DNA from 3 places in the Cytobacillus sp. C11.1 genome. Region 1 is predicted to be linked to each of the others. Evidence: riboswitches for the same ligand, from Rfam matches in the RefSeq annotation. Region 1 holds a riboswitch; each other region holds the start of a gene.

What was found. A riboswitch is a leader RNA that binds a small molecule or an ion and turns the genes downstream of it on or off. The one in region 1 is predicted to bind S-adenosylmethionine.
Region 2: it holds a riboswitch for S-adenosylmethionine, as region 1 does, so the genes downstream of both, AC3ZVC_RS17670 (methionine biosynthesis PLP-dependent protein) here and AC3ZVC_RS07870 (methionine ABC transporter ATP-binding protein) in region 1, are expected to answer to the same signal.
Region 3: it holds a riboswitch for S-adenosylmethionine, as region 1 does, so the genes downstream of both, AC3ZVC_RS19175 (Na+/H+ antiporter NhaC family protein) here and AC3ZVC_RS07870 (methionine ABC transporter ATP-binding protein) in region 1, are expected to answer to the same signal.

The regions. Positions count from the first base shown of each region.
Region 1 is NZ_CM176935.1:1,598,652-1,604,720, forward strand. Features, by position in the region: gene AC3ZVC_RS07865 (O-acetylhomoserine aminocarboxypropyltransferase/cysteine synthase family protein) at 1-1,168, shown strand, start outside; SAM riboswitch class I at 1,316-1,419, shown strand; gene AC3ZVC_RS07870 (methionine ABC transporter ATP-binding protein) at 1,596-2,621, shown strand; gene AC3ZVC_RS07875 (methionine ABC transporter permease) at 2,614-3,282, shown strand; gene AC3ZVC_RS07880 (MetQ/NlpA family ABC transporter substrate-binding protein) at 3,294-4,142, shown strand; gene AC3ZVC_RS07885 (carboxymuconolactone decarboxylase family protein) at 4,295-4,666, shown strand; gene AC3ZVC_RS07890 (YuzK family famiily protein) at 5,199-5,351, shown strand; gene sufC (Fe-S cluster assembly ATPase SufC) at 5,741-6,069, shown strand, end outside.
Region 2 is NZ_CM176935.1:3,557,126-3,563,194, reverse strand. Features, by position in the region: partial or broken gene AC3ZVC_RS17685 (2-oxoglutarate dehydrogenase E1 component) at 1-951, opposite strand, end outside; gene AC3ZVC_RS17680 (hypothetical protein) at 1,282-1,521, opposite strand; gene AC3ZVC_RS17675 (H-type small acid-soluble spore protein) at 1,687-1,866, shown strand; SAM riboswitch class I at 2,270-2,384, shown strand; gene AC3ZVC_RS17670 (methionine biosynthesis PLP-dependent protein) at 2,459-3,571, shown strand; gene metC (cystathionine beta-lyase) at 3,568-4,758, shown strand; gene AC3ZVC_RS17660 (bifunctional homocysteine S-methyltransferase/methylenetetrahydrofolate reductase) at 4,765-6,069, shown strand, end outside.
Region 3 is NZ_CM176935.1:3,850,118-3,856,186, forward strand. Features, by position in the region: gene AC3ZVC_RS19165 (AAA family ATPase) at 1-2,074, opposite strand, end outside; gene AC3ZVC_RS19170 (exonuclease SbcCD subunit D) at 2,071-3,216, opposite strand; gene AC3ZVC_RS19175 (Na+/H+ antiporter NhaC family protein) at 3,445-4,779, opposite strand; SAM riboswitch class I at 4,866-4,969, opposite strand; gene AC3ZVC_RS19180 (hypothetical protein) at 5,377-5,535, shown strand; gene AC3ZVC_RS19185 (DUF421 domain-containing protein) at 5,608-6,069, opposite strand, start outside.

The DNA.
Region 1 (6,069 bases):
TGCATTAAAGGAACCTGGATACATTTATAGCCGGATACATAATCCCACTGTAAGTGTATTTGAGGAAAGAGTGGCTTTGCTTGAAGGCGGAGTCGGTGCTTTGGCGCTTGCAAGCGGTCAATCTGCTATTACTCTGGCAATCCTAAATCTTGCCCAGGCCGGGGATGAGATTGTTGCGGCCTCCAATCTATATGGCGGTACTTATAATTTGTTTGCAGTCACACTTCCTAAGTACGGGATTGATGTCAAGTTTGTGGATCCAAAAGAACCGGAAAACTTCCGAAACGCCATAACAGATAAAACCAAGGCAGTTTTTGCTGAAACAATTGGAAACCCGAGTTTGAAGGTGCTTGATCTTGAAAAGGTGGCTGCTATTGCTCATGAAAACGGTGTTCCAATAATCGTTGATAATACCTTTGCTACACCTTATTTATGCAGGCCGATTGAGCATGGAGCTGATATCGTTATTCACTCAGCGACTAAATGGCTGCTTGGCAATGGAACAACAATGGGCGGCATTATCGTTGATGGCGGAAAGTTTGATTGGAATTCACCGAAGTTTCCTGGCTTCACAGAACCGGATCCAAGCTACCATGATATTGTTTATAGTGAAGCAATTGGCGAGGCTGCTTATATCATTAAAGCCAGAGTACAGCTTTTAAGAGATTTGGGGCCTGCAATGAGTGCGCAAAGTGCATTCCAGTTCACATTGGGACTAGAGACTTTGCATGTGAGAATGAAGGAGCATATTGCGAATACGAAGAAAGTGGTTGAATACCTGGAAGCCCACCCTGCTGTTAACTGGGTGCTTTACCCAGGCCATGAAAGCAATCCGGATAAAGCTCTAGCTGATAAATATTTGCCTAAAGGAGCAGGCGCTGTCGCTGTTTTCGGAATTGCAGGCGGCCGGGAAGCTGGTGCAAAGCTGATTAATAGCCTTCAGCTTTGGGCACATGTTGCCAATGTCGGGGATGCCAAGAGCCTAATCATTCACCCGGCCAGCACGACCCACCAGCAGCTCGATAAAGAAGGTTTAAAGGCTGCAGGGGTACCTGAAGATTTAATTAGGATATCTATCGGGATCGAGAATGCGGATGATTTGATTGAAGATCTTGAGCAGGCAATTGAAGCTGCGACAGGGATAACATCTTTGGCTGCAAAAGCTTAATGACAGCAAGAAAAATTTACCGCCCATTTTTTCAAAAAGTTTAAAAGTTCTTCGTTGACACCTTTTTGAAAGCTATGATACGATAGCAAACGTAATTAAAAAGCTGCTTAAATTATTTAAAGTGTTAATTGAATATAAAACGTTACGCTCTTATCAAGAGAGGTGGAGGGAAGTGCCCTATGAAGCCCGGCAACCGTCATTAATTTGAAATGGTGCCAATTCACTCAAAGCATAGCTTTGACAGATGAGAGAAAGGACTTAAATTTTTAATGCCTTTCTGCTCATGTGCAGAAAGGCATTTTTATTTTTGTGGCTTCAGCTCGTTATTCTGCTCATGAATGAAAGCTGCTGAGCAGTCAAAAACTAGAGAAAAAAGCGGTCTTTTAATTATAATCTGTATTTTCGATTAAAGAGGTGAAATAACACGTTGATTTCCATAAATGATGTAAAGAAGATCTATTCTTCTAAAAAGGGCCAGGTGAAAGCCGTAGATGACGTAAACCTGGAGATAAAAGAAGGAGAAATCTTCGGTGTGATCGGATATAGCGGCGCAGGTAAAAGTACTTTAATCCGCATGCTGAACGGCCTTGAGCTTCCAACACAAGGAAGTGTAATCGTGGCCGGCAATGAAGTTTCAAAAATAAAAGGCAGCAAATTAAGAAAAGCACGCCAGGAAATAAGCATGATTTTCCAGCACTTTAACCTTTTATGGTCGAGAAGTGTCAGGGACAATATTGCATTTCCGCTTGAAATTGCAGGTGTTCCAAGGCAGGAAAGGCTGAAAAGAGTAAATGAACTCATCAAGCTGGTCGGCCTGGATGGCAGAGAGGATGCGTATCCTTCTCAGCTGAGCGGCGGACAAAAGCAAAGGGTAGGGATTGCGAGAGCCCTTGCCAATAACCCAAAAGTGCTGCTTTGTGATGAGGCTACCTCTGCACTCGATCCGCAAACAACTGACTCAATTCTCGATTTGCTTGTTGATATCAATGAGCGTTTAGGTTTAACAATTGTACTGATTACACATGAAATGCACGTAATTCGTAAAATTTGCCACCGTGTTGCTGTCATGGAAGGCGGCAGGATTGTTGAAATTGGTCCTGTGCTGGATGTATTTAAAAATCCTAAAGCGACGATTACGAAGCGCTTTGTCCAGCAGGTCACAGAGCCTGAAGAGACGAAAGAAACAATTGATCATTTAGTGGATTTATATCCGCGCGGAAAAGTAGTGCAATTAGGATTTGTCGGGGAAGCAGCTGAACAGCCATTAATAACGAATTTGATCCGAAATTTCCAAGTGACAGTCAATATTCTTCAAGGGAAGATTTCTCAAACGCAAAATGGCTCTTATGGAACTTTGTTCATCCATTTGGATGGAGATGCAGAAGAAGTTGCCAAAGCAATTGATTATATCCAATCCCAGCAGGTTGGCGTGGAGGTGATTTCCAATGCTTAACGAATGGTTTCCAAATGTAAAATGGGACTCCATGTGGGAAGCTACCTTGGAAACCCTTTATATGACTGCTATATCTGTGGTTGCAACATTTATTTTAGGTGCGATTTTGGGGCTGCTTCTCTTCCTGACCTCAAAGGGGAATATCTGGGAAAATGCTGCAGTCAATAAAGTCATTTCAGCTTTCGTAAATATTTTTCGTTCTATTCCGTTCATTATCTTAATTGTTCTTTTAATACCTTTTACCAAATTCCTAATCGGAACAATGATCGGGGAGGATGCAGCATTGCCTGCATTAATAATTGGGGCAGCGCCATTTTACGCGCGGATGGTTGAGATTGGACTTAGAGAAATTGATAAAGGCGTCATTGAAGCGGCCAAGTCCATGGGTGCCAAAACAAGCACGATTATCTGGAAGGTCCTTCTTCCTGAATCCATGCCAGCCCTAGTTTCAGGTATTACAGTGACAGCCATTGCCCTGGTTGGCTACACAGCTATGGCCGGTGTGATCGGTGCAGGAGGACTTGGCAACCTTGCATACCTGGAAGGATTCCAGAGAAGCCGTAATGATGTCGTTTTGATGGCGACCATTATTATTCTTATCATCGTATTTATCATCCAGTTTATTGGTGATTTAATAACAACAAAATTAGACAAACGATAGGAGAGATCAACATGAAAAAGTGGTTATCACTCGTTCTTGCACTTGCAGTGGCACTTGTACTTGCAGCTTGCGGAACTTCAGAAGAAGAAGGAAATAATGCAGGGGATGGCGGAGATAGCAAAGAAAGCACTAAAATTACTGTAGGTGCTTCCAACGTACCGCACGCTGAAATTCTTGAAGAAGCTAAACCGCTTCTTGAGGAAAAAGGCTTTGAACTAGATGTTGTTACATTCCAGGATTATGTGCTGCCAAACCAGGCTTTAGAGTCTGAAGAGCTTGATGCAAACTATTTCCAGCACATTCCTTACCTTGAATCACAAAAAGCAGAGCATGGCTATGACTTTACAAATGCTGGCGGAATTCATATCGAGCCAATCGGTGTGTATTCTCAAAAATATAAGAACCTTGAAGAGCTTCCTGAAGGTGCAACAATCATCATGAGCAACTCTGTAGCAGACCATGGCCGGATCTTAGCCATGCTAGAAGCAGAAGGCCTTATTACCTTAAACGAAGATGTTGAAAAAACAGAAGCTACCTTAGAAGATATTAAAGACAACCCTAAGAAGCTGGAATTTGATACAGAATATGAAGCTTCCCTGCTTCCGCAAATTTACAACAATGGTGAAGGCGATGCCGTTCTAATCAACTCTAACTATGCAATTGACGCAGGCCTGAATCCATTAGAAGATTCAATTGCGATCGAGGATAAGGAGTCACCATATGTTAACGTGATTGCTGTCCGCAGCGGAGATGAAGAAAAAGAAGGAATTAAAGCTTTAGTAGAAGTTCTTCGTTCAAAGGAAATTCAGGACTTCATTCTTGAAAAATATGAAGGAGCCGTTGTACCGGTTTCCGAATAATAGAGCTAAAAAAAGCAGGCGCGTATGCCTGCTTTTTTGTATGCTTATTAGGTTTCCATTATATGCCCAGCCTATTGGCTTATCTATCCGCATAGTTTGAAAAATAATCAAACATACTAACGTTTATAATAATTTGAATGGAGTGGAGCAAAATGGAACATTATCATGAACCATCAAACTCAATAGAAGCAGCTCTTCATGATTATAAAGTAGGATTAGGTGTATTCACTGAAAAAATGCCTGATTTAGCCCAGCACTATAACGCATTTACAGAAGCTTGCTTTAAGGAAGGAACATTAAGCCAAAAACAGAAGCAGCTCATTGCACTTGGAATCAGTTTATATTCTCAGGACGAATACTGCATTATTTACCATACAAAAGGCTGCCTTGATCAGGGAGCTTCAGAAGAAGAGATTCTAGAAGCGGTAGGTGTAACAGCTGCATTCGGCGGCGGTGCAGCAATGAGCCAGGCAGTTACTCTTGTGCAGGAAGCCATGACTGAATTGAATCAGCTTAAACAATAAATAAACCTTCAGCTCCTGCCTAAAAGCAGGAGTTTTATTTTTTAAGGCTCTTTTCTCATGGATTGTTGTTTTTGTTTATAAATATTGCCCGTTGATTTCCGCTGCGGGCACTTGCTTTCCGCGGGGAGGGTTGCGAGCCTCCTCGGCTTCGCCTGTGGGGTCTCGCACTTCCCTCTCTTCCCGCTGGAGTCAAGTGCCCTCCGCTACAATCAACTCAGTGGTTAAAATACGTTTGCCTTCAAAAAGCAACAAACTTTACGGAAAAGTCTTTTCTATAAGCCTGTATAATTTCAGAAAATTTATGAAACAACCATTTATCAGGAGGAAATAGCCATTATTGTAAGAATGGGCGAGATGGAAGCGCTTCACCAAATCTGGTTCCTTATTTTACTAAAAAAATCAGGTTTTTTCGGCTTTGTGCAGGGTATAAGTTGAGTGTTAAGATTTTAAATGTAAAAACTAAATGCGAAAGCATAAAAACCGAAAGGATTGATTCATTATCAGTCAGTTACAGCTGAACTACACGAGTGAAATGGAGAAAGCAATGCAAGCTGCCCATGGAGTTGGATATGAAGTGTACAGCCGGAAACATGATGTTCGTATGGAAGTTGAAAAGAAACGTGAAGAAGATTATCTACAAAGCCAGCGTTTAGTTGCCGATCTTGAAAGAAAAATTCATTCCTAGGATTTAAACCATATATATAATATAAAGAAGAAAAATGGAAACCAGCTGCTCTGTGCGCTGGTTTTCTTTTTTATAAATATTTTGACTTAACCCTTCAATCCATTCTCATTTAAGCTTTCCATACATGAATCAACCATCTGAGGAAAAAATAAATAGGACATGCCTGTTTTTTTAAGAACGCACTCTTTGATGAAGGATAGATTCTATGATAAAATCTTCATTTAAAGGCTTTCTAAACATTTTTGTTTGAAAAGTTTGTTAAAGGGTCTTAAAGAGTTGCTATGAAATTTCATTTGTTATAAGATTGTAATGAGAATAAAATGAGAATAGAGATTTGCGGCAAACAGCCGATTTACACAAATCTTCTTTTATTGACGGAGGTATATATTATGGCAGGATCAGTACTAACTATCAAAGACCTTCATGTTGCTATTGAGGGGAAAGAAATATTAAAAGGTGTAAACCTTGAAATTAAAGGCGGAGAAATCCACGCAATCATGGGGCCTAACGGAACAGGTAAATCTACATTATCATCTGCAATCATGGGCCATCCTAAATATGAAGTAACTCAAGGCAGCATTACTTTAGATGGTAAAGATGTTCTTGAAATGGAAGTTGACGAACGTGCACAAGCCGGCCTTTTCCTTGCAATGCAATACCCAAGTGAAATCAGCGGTGTTACTAATGCCGATTTCTTGCGTTCAGCAATCAACAGCCG
Region 2 (6,069 bases), 2.0 Mb from region 1:
GTAATTCTGGCAATGGTTGTGTTCTCATCTTTGATTTGCTTATCAAGTCCAAGATGGTATTTCACATCACCTGTCCAGCCGTAGTTTATTCCAATGGATCCTTCGGAGGGAACTAGCTCTTTGTTAGGCGCATGCTGGAATTCTGCAAAAATCATTTCGTATGGCTTCCCTAGCACATGGGCAAGCACGTTTAGCCTTCCGCGGTGAGCCATTCCGATATTAATGGTTTTTGCTCCATCAGATACAGATTCAGAGACAATTTCATCCAATAATGGCACCATTGAATCAAGGCCCTCTATTGAAAATCGTTTTTGGCCGACAAAAGTTTTATGAAGGAATTTTTCAAACTCTTCTACTTCAGTAAGCCTTTTTAAAACCTTGACTTTTCTCTTCCTTTTTCATGGTGAGCTTATGGCTGTTTGCTCCTATTTTTCTGCGCAGCCAATTTTTTTCAGTTTCATCGTAAATGTGCTGAAATTCAAATGCAATAGGCCCCATGTAAGCGCTCTTAAGGAACTCAATGGCTTCTAAGCCATTTCGCAGCGGATATGTTGCATCCTTCGTAATAAGACCTGCAGGAATTTCTTTTAAGTCACTTTCAGTTAATCCATATTTGGATAGTTCAAATAGTTCATTTTCAGGTTTATGGTTTCCCAATGGATAAATATCTGCAGCCAGATGGCCATATGTGCGAATACTATCAGCAAGGCGAATCGCTGCAAGTGTCTTTTCAAGCTGCCCTGCATTTAAGGCTGCATCCACTTGGCTTGAAGGTTTCGTGTACCCTTCATCTTGTACTGGGGACCCATTTCTTTCAAAGTACTCTTTCATCTCCGGATCCACTGAATCCGCGTCTTCTAGATATCTCTCATATAATTCAATAACATAGCCAAGGTTTGGGCCATGAAATCCTTGTTCAAAAGGTCCCTCACCATTAGATGGCTTTTTCATGGAAAATTACCTCCATAACTGTTTTTAAATAAATAATTCAATACATTTTTGTCCTCTGATACCATTACCCTTTATAAAAATGAATTAACGTTTTATTTTTACGAATAATATTATTTTTCAGAGGATAAAACGTTTCCACAGCTATTCTAACACGGAAAATCTTGTTGTACAAAGATTAAAACATGAATATAGTGGAAAACTATTAAAAAATTTTCAGGTGAATTACTTATATTAATAAAATGATTTGTTAAACTATGTACATTTATTAATAAGAAATAACTGGGCAATATTTTTATCACAAAAATAAAAAAAGCCGATTTTTTATCGGCTTTAAAAAGTCTCCACTAGGTTAATATAAATTTGTTTAACCGCATTAGGGTTCTTTCTGTTTTCTTTCAGGGAAGATTCAATTACTTCTCTTGTATCAACCGGAAAATCAACGTGGCCGCAAGTGGTGCATTTTTGAAACGCTGTACCTGAAATGTTAACCTCAATTCCGTCTTCCGTTTGGAAAACCGCTGGTCCTCCGAATTCTGCAAAGCGATGGTGACAGTGGCTATGCTCTTGCATGATAACTTCCCTCCACAAGAAAAGATATTTATTTTCTTTTATTATAAATCAAATATTCTGAACTTTAAAGAAGTACAGACCTAACATTTTATGCCATAGATTCAGCCAAGTATAAATTTTAATTTTAAAGACAAATTACTATTATTTAATACAGGAGGTATCATCATGAATATTGGAAGAGCTAGAGAAATATCAGAGTCTGCTGATATGGTAGGTGTCACATATAATGGCAATCCTGTAATCATTCAGCATGTGGATGAGCAGACAAAGATGGCCCGTATTTATACGAAAGCAGATCCAGAAAATGAAATGGATGTACATGTAAACAGCTTAATTGAAGAATAAATTCAAATCTATTTCAGTTTTCGCAAACTTTGTTGCTTTATAATCAAGTAGTGAGGAGTGGTTGATTTCCGCTCCAGGATGCTCAGCGAACGCGGGGCGGGCTGTGAGCCTCCTCGGCGCACAGCGCCTGTGGGGTCTCACCTGTCCCACTCCTCCCGCAGGAGTCTCGCACCTTACGCTCCAATCAACCAACCTTATTTTTCAATGTTTCTATTTACCAAGCTATTCAAAAACAACAATCTTTTAGAAAATAGCCTTTTTTTAAAGACTTCCACCTTAGGATGGGAGTTTTTAATTTGTAAACCACCCTAAAAAAATTTAATTTTATTTCAAAATATTTTCAAAAAGTGTTGACTATTAACGGTTTACTGTAGTAAAGTGTAGAGAAAATTGAATATTAGATTTCTTATCCAGAGAGGTCGAGGGTAAGGCCCGACGACGCCTCAGCAACCATCAATCTTAAGTTGATTGAAAAGGTGCTAATTCCTGCAAGTTTTAAAAAACTTGAAAGATAAGAAGAATGGCTAATCACATTAAAAAGTCTTCTTCTTATAGAAGGCTTTTTTTTATTTCGTATAAGGAGTGTTCACATATGTATAAGCTTGATACAAAATTGGCACAAATCGGCAACAAAAGTGAGACAGCAACAGGTGCGGTAAATCCGCCAGTTTATTTTTCAACAGCATATCGCCATGAGGGGATCGGTCAGTCTACAGGTTTTGATTACAGCCGTACAGGCAATCCTACCCGCCAGCTGCTTGAAAAAGCCATCGCAGATCTGGAAGAAGGAGACCAGGGTTACGCCTGCAGTTCAGGAATGGCTGCTATTCTTACGATACTTTCGCTTTTTAAATCCGGAGATGAGTGGATTGTATCCAAGGATTTATACGGAGGTACCTATAGGCTTCTTGAACAAGGCTTCAAAAAATGGGGACTGCAGAGTAAGTATGTGAATACAAGCAATCCAGACCAGATTGAAAACCTAATCACTGAAAATACAAAGGCGATCTTCCTCGAGACGCCTACCAATCCGCTGATGGAACAAACAGATATTAAGAAAACAGCTGAGATTGCGAAACGGCATAATATTTTATTAATTGTTGATAACACCTTCTATACCCCTCTTCTTCAGCAGCCGTTAAAGCTTGGCGCTGATATTGTGATTCATAGTGCTACGAAATATTTGGGTGGGCATAATGACGTTCTTGCCGGGTTAATTATCGCAAAAGGAAAAGAATTGTGTGAATCACTGGCTATGAATCATAACGCTGCCGGCGCCGTATTAAGCCCCTTTGATTCCTGGTTATTGATTAGGGGGATGAAGACTCTTTCCCTTCGTATGGAGCGCCATGAAAAGAATGCAAAGGAATTAGTGGAGTATTTAACAGAACATGATGCGGTTACAGACGTTTTGTATCCGGGCAGAGGCGGAATGATTTCCTTCCGGGTCAAAGATGAATCTTGGGTTAACCCATTCCTGCAAAGCCTCTCTCTCATTTCTTTTGCTGAAAGCCTTGGCGGTGTTGAAAGTTTCATCACCTATCCTGCGACACAGACACATGCCGATATCCCTGAAGAAATCCGAATTGAGACGGGTGTTTGCAACAGACTTCTTCGTTTCTCTGTTGGCATTGAAAACGCTGCAGACTTAAAGGCAGATTTGGACCATGCTTTTGCTAATGTTTTAAAGGAGGTTTTACGATGAGTAAAGATCAATCATTTAGGTTCGAAACTAAATTGCTGCACAATAAACAAAAATACGATCCTGAAACTGGGGCTGTTAGTGTACCTATTCAGCATGCATCCACTTTCCATCAAAAGGATATTGATACATTCGGAAAATATGATTATAGCCGCAGCTTAAACCCTACAAGGGAAGCTTTGGAGGAAGTAATCGCCGAGCTTGAAGAAGGAACTAGAGGATTTGCCTTTTCTTCCGGCATGGCTGCGATTTCAACAGCCTTCCTTCTATTGTCACAGGGTGACCATGTTGTCATCACCGAAGATGTGTATGGCGGCACCTTCCGTATGGTAACAGAAGTATTGACACGTTTTGGGATTGAGCACACGTTCGTCGATATGACCAATCTGGAAGAAGTTAAGGCTGCGATCCGTCCAAATACAAAGGTATTTTATGTAGAGACTCCTTCCAACCCGCTATTGAAAGTGACAGATATTGAGGCTATTAGCTCTCTGGCCAAAGAACATGACGCTCTTACCTTTGTAGACAATACATTCCTTACCCCTGCCCTGCAAAAGCCGCTTGCTTTGGGTGCAGATATTGTCCTTCACAGTGCGACAAAGTTTTTATCTGGACACAGCGATGTTGTAGCCGGCCTTGCGGTTGTAAAGGATCCAGATTTGGCTGGCAGATTGGCGTTCCTGCAGAATTCCTTTGGTGCAGTCTTGGGTGTACAGGATGCCTGGCTTGTACTAAGAGGGATCAAAACCCTTCACGTTCGTCTGGAGCAATCTGTAAAATCGGCTGAGAAAATTGCTTCTTTTCTTAAAGATCATCCCTCTATTAAGAAAGTGCATTATCCGGGACTTGAGGACCATCCTGGTTATGAGCTTCAGAAAAAGCAGGCTAATTCCGCAGGTGCTGTCCTTTCCTTTGAGCTTGAAGATGAGCAGGCCTTAAGGACGTTTGTTGAAGGTGTGCAAATCCCTGTGTTCGCGGTGAGCCTGGGTGCAGTTGAATCGATCCTCTCCTACCCTGCAAAAATGTCGCATGCGGCTATGCCTCCGGCGGAAAGAGATCAGCGCGGGATTACCTCAAGCCTTCTCCGTCTTTCTGTTGGACTGGAGAATGCAGATGATATTATAGAAGATTTCAAGACAGCATTAATTGCTGCACAGCAAACAAAGCAAACAATTTTACAGCAGGGGTGATCATCTTTGAGTTTCCTGGATAAGTTGAAAAATGAAATTATCATAGCTGATGGTGCAATGGGAACTTTGCTATACTCCTATGGGACAGACAGCTGTTTTGAAGAATTGAATCTATCACAGTCTGAACAAATCCAGCACATTCATGAAGCATATATCAATGCCGGTGCCGGTTTGATCCAGACGAACACTTACGCAGCAAATTATCTGAAGCTGCAAAGGTATGGACTTGAAGACTCTGTTAAAGAAATCAATAGTGCGGCAGCACGGATTGCTAAGAAAGCATCCAAGGGCAAAGCTTATGTGGCTGGGACGATCGGAGGAAATAGAGGCATAAAGCCTAATATGGTTTCGCTTGAAGAAATCAAAAGAAGCTTTCGCGAACAGCTATATTGCCTCCTGCTTGAGGGTGTCGATAATATTTTGCTAGAAACCTATTATGACCTTGAAGAACTTGAAACGGTGCTGGCCATTGCAAGAAAAGAAACCGATTTGCCGATTATCGCTCAGGTGTCCCTCCATGAAGCAGGAGTCCTCCAGGATCAGACACCAATCCCTGAAGCATTTTCAAGGCTTGAAGGCCTAGGAGCGGATGTTGTGGGAATAAATTGCAGACTTGGTCCTCATCATATGCTTAAAACGCTGGAAAGTGTGCCTCTGCCTAAACATGCATTCCTTTCTGCTTACCCTAATGCCAGTATTCCGGCTTATACAGACGGCAAATTTCATTATGAAGGAGATGCCGAGTATTTCCGCCAGTCAGCAAGAGACTTCCGCAATCAGGGCGTACGGCTTCTTGGCGGCTGCTGCGGTACTACTCCTGCGCATGTCAAAGCTTTTGCGGATGAATTGAAAGGATTAGCACCGCTTGAGGAAAAAGAGGTAAAGGCGAAAAAAGAAATAATCGTATCTGAAAAGCCTTCGCCATCAAGAGACCTCCCTCCTCTTCAGGAAATTGTGAAGGAAAGGCCTTCTGTCATTGTTGAGCTTGATCCTCCACGGAAGCTGGATACCACACGTTTTTTTGAAGGAGCGAAAGCTTTAAAGGAAGCTGGCATCGACTCGATCACTCTGGCAGATAACTCTCTTGCTTCCCCAAGGGTATGCAATTCTGCTTTGGGATACATGGTCAAGCAGCAAACAGGCTTACGCCCCCTTGTTCATGTTACCTGCAGGGACAGGAATATCATTGGATTGCAATCTCACTTAATGGGTCTGCACGCACTTGGATTAAATGATATATTGGCAGTAACTGGAGACCCGGCCCGTGTCGGCGATTTCCCTGGTGCATCCTCTGTATATGATGTATCTTCA
Region 3 (6,069 bases), 2.3 Mb from region 1:
GGTAAGCTTCAATGGACCGAAGATTTTCCGGAATTGTTTCAGTCATCCTTGTCAAGTTGCCTTTCTTTTCAGCATGGAGAATAGCTGTATCGTTTATATGACTTTGCAGCCGGTCTATTTCTGCAGCCAGCACTTCCTTATGTTGATGAGATTTTTCCAATTCTAAGGTGCAAGCTTCAAGTCTTGCGCTCTTTTTCTTTAAATCATCCTGAATGTTTAAGAGATCCTTTCTTTGTGCAAGAAGAGTACCCTTAATAACCGACAGCTCTTCCTCTTCCAATTCTGGCTGCTGTTTTTGCATGAGATTAAATAATTCACCCAAAGCATTTTCAATAGATTTTACGTTTGATTGAGATTCATAGAACGATGACTCTGCTTTCGCTTTATCTGCTTCGATTTCGGCAGCCTGCCGTTTTGCTGCCTTTAAATCTTTTTCATCAGGAATATCCGTTTGCGATGCAGCCGGATTAGGATGATGACCTGAGCCGCAAACCGGACAGGCTTCACCATTTTGCAGCTGATTTGCCAAGATGGATGCTTGTCCATGGAGCCATTTACGCTCCAACTCCTCAACAAGCCTTCTGGCATCTTCCAGTCTGGATGCTGCCTGTTCAAAGTAGCTTTTCTTTTTTTCGAATACTTCGAGAGCTAGCATATACTCGCCCTGCTGTTCTTCATATTTATGAAGCCGTTCTATTTCTTCAGTCATTTTTTCCAGCCGCCGGTCATTCTCCATAAGCTTAAAATGACACTTTTCAATATCCTGTTTTTCCTCAGCCAATACTTGAATTTTATGATCAGAGGCTTTAAACGCTTCATCTTTATGCTTTTTTTGAAGACGGAGATTTTCCAGTTTTTCTTCAAGCAAACGAACTTGCTTTTCTACTTCCGCATAAGAATGGATATCCTCTTTCATGTTTTGCAGCCGGTTAACATTCTCCCCAGCTTGCTTTCTTGCATCTTCACGTTTCTTTTCAGCTTCCCATCTTTCTTCGTTTTCCGCTAACAGCCCGGCTAAAGATGTAATGCTTTTCTTAAGTGCAGTAAGCTCCTCATTTGAAACGTCCAAATCCTTCTTTATTTCGTGGCAAAGCTGCTCCTGCTGGCTAAGCAAAGCTGCTTTCTGGGCAAGGGAAATAAGTCTTTCCTTCGCCGTAAATTGTTCTTTTAACCCTTCCAGCTCTTCTTTCCTTCGTTTCAAATCTTCTTTTGCCTTCAGCTGTTTAACTATGGTTTCAGCTTCATACAGTTTTTGCTGCAGATAGTCTCTTTTTTCTTTCTGCTTCTTGCCTGCATCGGTTAATTCCTCTAACCCTTCCGCCATATGCATAATTTCTGCCTTTACAAGAGGCATCAAAATTGTGTCATTTACACTGCCAGCTTCCAAATATGCCTTAAGCTCCTCATTAAAAACTGCCTGCACCTGTAGTAAAAACTGATCACGAAGCTTTACTTGATCTTCAACTGTTCTTTTTAACTCAGAAGCATATTCTTTAAGCTTTTCTTCAATCCGCTTATAAATCTGAGTGTGAAATAGCCGCTGAAGGATTACTTCCTTTTCCTTGCTCTCCGAGGTAAGAAGTTTCCTGAATTCACCCTGAGGGATCATCAGGATTTGCCTGAATTGGTTGCTGTCAATAATCATGATTTCCTTTATTTTTTCATCGACATCCCTGACATTGGCCGCAAGAAGCTGCCGCCTTCCATTTTCATCATAAATGTAGAGTTCTGCTTTGGCACTCACTGTGGTTGTCCCATCGCCACGTTCTTTTTTCTTTTCCTGCTGAGGCGATCTGGTAATGTAATATGTTTTATTTCTTAATGTAAATTCTAGAGAAACTTCAGTCAGTGTTTCATTTTTGGCAAACTGGCTTCTAAGTTCTGGCCCGCTGCGGTCCTCACCACTTGCTTTTCCGTAAATCGCATAGCTGATCCCATCAAATATGGTCGTTTTTCCGGAACCAGTCTTTCCCGAAATAACAAACATCGTCCGGTTTCCAAGCTCTGTAAAGTCAATGTGCTCACTGTCTGCATAAGGGCCGAACGCTTGCATCTTTAATTTTAATGGCCTCATTTCAGCGCCTCCTCCCTCAGCACTTTTTCAATCACATCAGTCATTGCCTGTTGTTTATCATTTGTAAATTCGGAAGTAGTCATCTGCTCGTAAAATTGCTTGAAAAGCTCAAGCTCTGACTTTTTCTCTTCCTTCATAGAAATGAAGGAGCTTTTTTTCTTCATATCTGTAATAGAAATCTTCCGTTCAAGGTGAAGTACGTTTGGATATACCTGCCTAAGCTTATTGATCGGATCCAGTAAAGCTCCTTCATCCAAAAGGGTGATTTTTAGATAGTCATCCAGATTCTGTTTTTCATAGAATGATGGATCCATCAGCTCATCTAGATGGCCTTCGATTTCTCTTAAATCTTTTTTAGGCTGTAAGGATCGGGTACGAAGATCAAAATCACCATTTTCTTTCATTTCAATAATGGAGATCGACTTTTCCTGTTTCGCCTCAGAAAAAGAATACTTTAAAAGTGAGCCAGAATAACGGATTCTGTCATGTTTGATGGCATCCGGGCTATGCAAATGCCCAAGTGCTGTATACGAAAAAGGATCGAAGCAATTAGAATGAACACAGCCTGAACCACCGACAGAAAGAGTCCTCTCCGAATCGCTCGTCGCCCCTCCAAGTACAAAGGCATGCCCAACTAAAACATTGGGTTCATTTGGATTCAGAGATTCTTCAATTTTCCCGACAATCGCCTTCATGGCATCATCATGTGAATGGACTCTGTCGTCATCAAGCAAATGCCTGACCATCCCTGGTTCTGCATAAGGTACAAGATAAAAGTTAACACCCTTTATATGTATTGGCCTAAAATCATTTACCAGCTTTCCTGATAAATAGAATTGGCTCTGTCTGTACCACGAACTGCCAAAGGAAAGCCTTTCGGCGCTGTCATGATTTCCGCCAATTGCTACTACTGGCGTTTTAAGTTCTACATTTATTTTAAAAAGAATTTCATTTAATAATTCAACAGCATCAGTTGGAGGTACAGACCGGTCATATAAATCTCCAGAGATAACAACCGCATCCGGCTTTTCTTCTTCAACCACTTCAATAAATTGATTTAAAAAATGGCGCTGATCTTCTGTCATGTATACCCCATGAACCAGTTTACCTAAATGCCAATCCGCAGTATGGATAAATTTCATATCAATCACCCTCTTTTCCTACCATGATTCAATATATACAATGTTACCATTATAGCAAAACAAAAATTGAAGTACTTCTGCAAAATAAGGAAACCAACATAAGAGAACGTTCGTTCCTATTATATCAGGAAAATTTTTCTATAGATAGATTTTCAGGAAAAATAATAAGAGCCTATAAATAGGCTCTTATATCTTTCTTCATTATATATGATTCTCCTGGAACAACCTTTAACCCCGCGGAGCAGATTCATTCACTGTGCTACTCGTTACCTTTTCCCGCTCTTTTAATTTGGGGAAATTAATAAGAATGGCGATTACACCAGTGACTCCAATCAATATTGGATAAATGGAGTAAGGCATAATGCTTACCGGCGAAATAGCTGCGAGACCCGAAGCAGCCAGCATCTGTCCGCCATATGGAATAAATCCTTGTACGAAACAAGAGAAAATATCTAATATACTTGCAGATTTACGCGGGTCTATATCATATTGATCCGCTATATTTTTAGCCAGGGGGCCTGCAATGATAATTGAAATGGTATTATTTGCAGTAGATAGATTGGTAAGTGAAACAAGCGATGCAATACCAAATTCAGCACCCCTTCGAGAGTTTATTTTGCTTGTAACTATGTGCAGCAAATAATCAATTCCCCCGTTATAGCGAATAATCTCAACAACACCGCCAATTAGGATAGCTATGATTGCAAGAGTTTGCATTCCTGCCATCCCTTCTGCAATCATCTGTAAGAAGGAAACCAGCGTGTAGCTTCCGTCAGCAATCCCAATCAGCCCTGCCAGCAAGACCCCGCCGCTTAAAACAAGAATAACATTTATTCCTAACAAAGCAGCAGAAAGTACCCCCAAATATGGAACCACTTTAAGCAAGCTATAATCCTGGCTTGTTACAGCACTTTCCTGACCAGCTGTTAAGAACCCTAGAATTATAGCAGTTGCCAGAGCTGCAGGCAGCACAATTAAAAAATTCACACGAAACTTATCCTTCATTTTCGTCCCTTGGGTCCGGACTGCTGCAATAGTAGTATCAGAAATCACGGAAAGATTATCGCCAAACATGGCACCGCCAATAACAGCAGCCATTGCCAAAGCTACGGATATATCGGTTTCAGCAGCCAGCGCAACACCTATTGGAGCAAGCGCAACAACTGTACCTGTTGAAGTGCCCATTGATAGAGAAATAAAGCAGGCGATAATAAAAATCCCAACCATAAGCAGATTCTGCGGCACATAGGATAATGCCAAGTTGACTGTCGAATCAACAGCCCCCATTCCTTTAGCCGTTCCCGAAAATGCACCTGCCAGTAAAAAAATTATAGCCATCAAAACAATATTGGGATTTCCTGCCCCTTTCGTGAATATATCAACCTTTTCCATAAATGGCGTCTTCCTGTTCATGGATAGGGCAATTCCTGCTGTTATGGCCACAGCCACAATAATCGGAACTTTTTTAAAATCACCTGTTACAAGGCCGCTCCCAATAAAAATCAGAAGGAATGCCAAAAGCGGGAGTAAAGCCCACGGGTTACCTTTTTTGTTTGTTTTCATACTATTCCTCTCTCCTTAATTGGTTTTAATGACATAATAAAAAGACCTCTTCAAACAAGAAGAGATATCTGCTATATTACAGTCCCCTCTTATCTGCCAAGCATAATGCTTGCTGGATTTGGCACAGCGCTCATATGAGCCCGCTGCCGAGACATCTTAGGGCCAGTCCCTCCGTCTCTCTTGATAAGTTAAAAGTTATGAAGTTATTATTACTAACTCATGTCTGAAAATTATACAGGAAATTGATTAAAGTTCAAGCTTTTTTATATGTAATTTTAAATTTTTCTATTGATTTCCCATCCAGTTAACCACTTTCCGCGGTCCGGAGCCTCCTCGGGGAATTGAGCCTGTGGGCTCATCCTTTGATCAGCACTCCAGCAAGCTTTTGAATAAGCAGCCTTTAATAAATATCGCGCGAAGGAAATTCAAATACATTTTCGGGCATCTAAAGCCCTCCACACCAATCAACAGGGTGCTAAAATCAACATTTGGCTTAACACAGCCTTTTTATAAGAAATCCCTGCCTGGACAAAGCTACACAAAAAATTAATAATTTTCTCCTTATGATGAAATACTAAGGAAAAAAGGAGTGAAAAGATGTTCGATCGAAAGGTAATTCGTTTTTTGGTTGGAAGCACAATCTTATCCAGTATGTTCAGTATCGGGATTGTGATCATGACCATTCTTCATCACTTACGAATGCAGGAATTAATACTAGATACGAGGAGAAGCCTGCAAAACACCAACTCAGATTAAAGAAAAAGCCGCCAATAGTTAGCGGCTTCTTTACTTCCCAGAACAATTTTTTATTATCTATAAGATTCCAAATTAGTGCAGGTTCTGAGAATGCGGCTGGGGATGTCCTTCTTTAAGTTCCTGGAAAATATCATTTGACTGCTGCGAGGCAGGCTGCACAGGAGACTGTAATATCATCCCGCCCATTAATCGTTTAAACTCGCCTGCTGTTAAAGGCTTTGCATCATCCATTAATTCATATCCTAGCTGGCCATTAGGTTCAAGTGTTGCCATTTTCACATCTGAAATTTTTGTAATTCCGTTCGTCCTCAGTCTCATTTCCAATTGATCAGCAGTAAATCGGAGTTTTCTCATATTTGCGGGCTGAAGCTTCCCATTTTCAATTACGATTTTGGATTTGCCGGTTATAAACTTTTCTATAAAGTTAAACTTTAACTGCAAATACTCCATTAAAATCAATGATCCAATAAAAATGGCTGCAGCCACAATCGTTTTCCACACACTTGTCTCAATAATTGGCTGAATAATGATGGA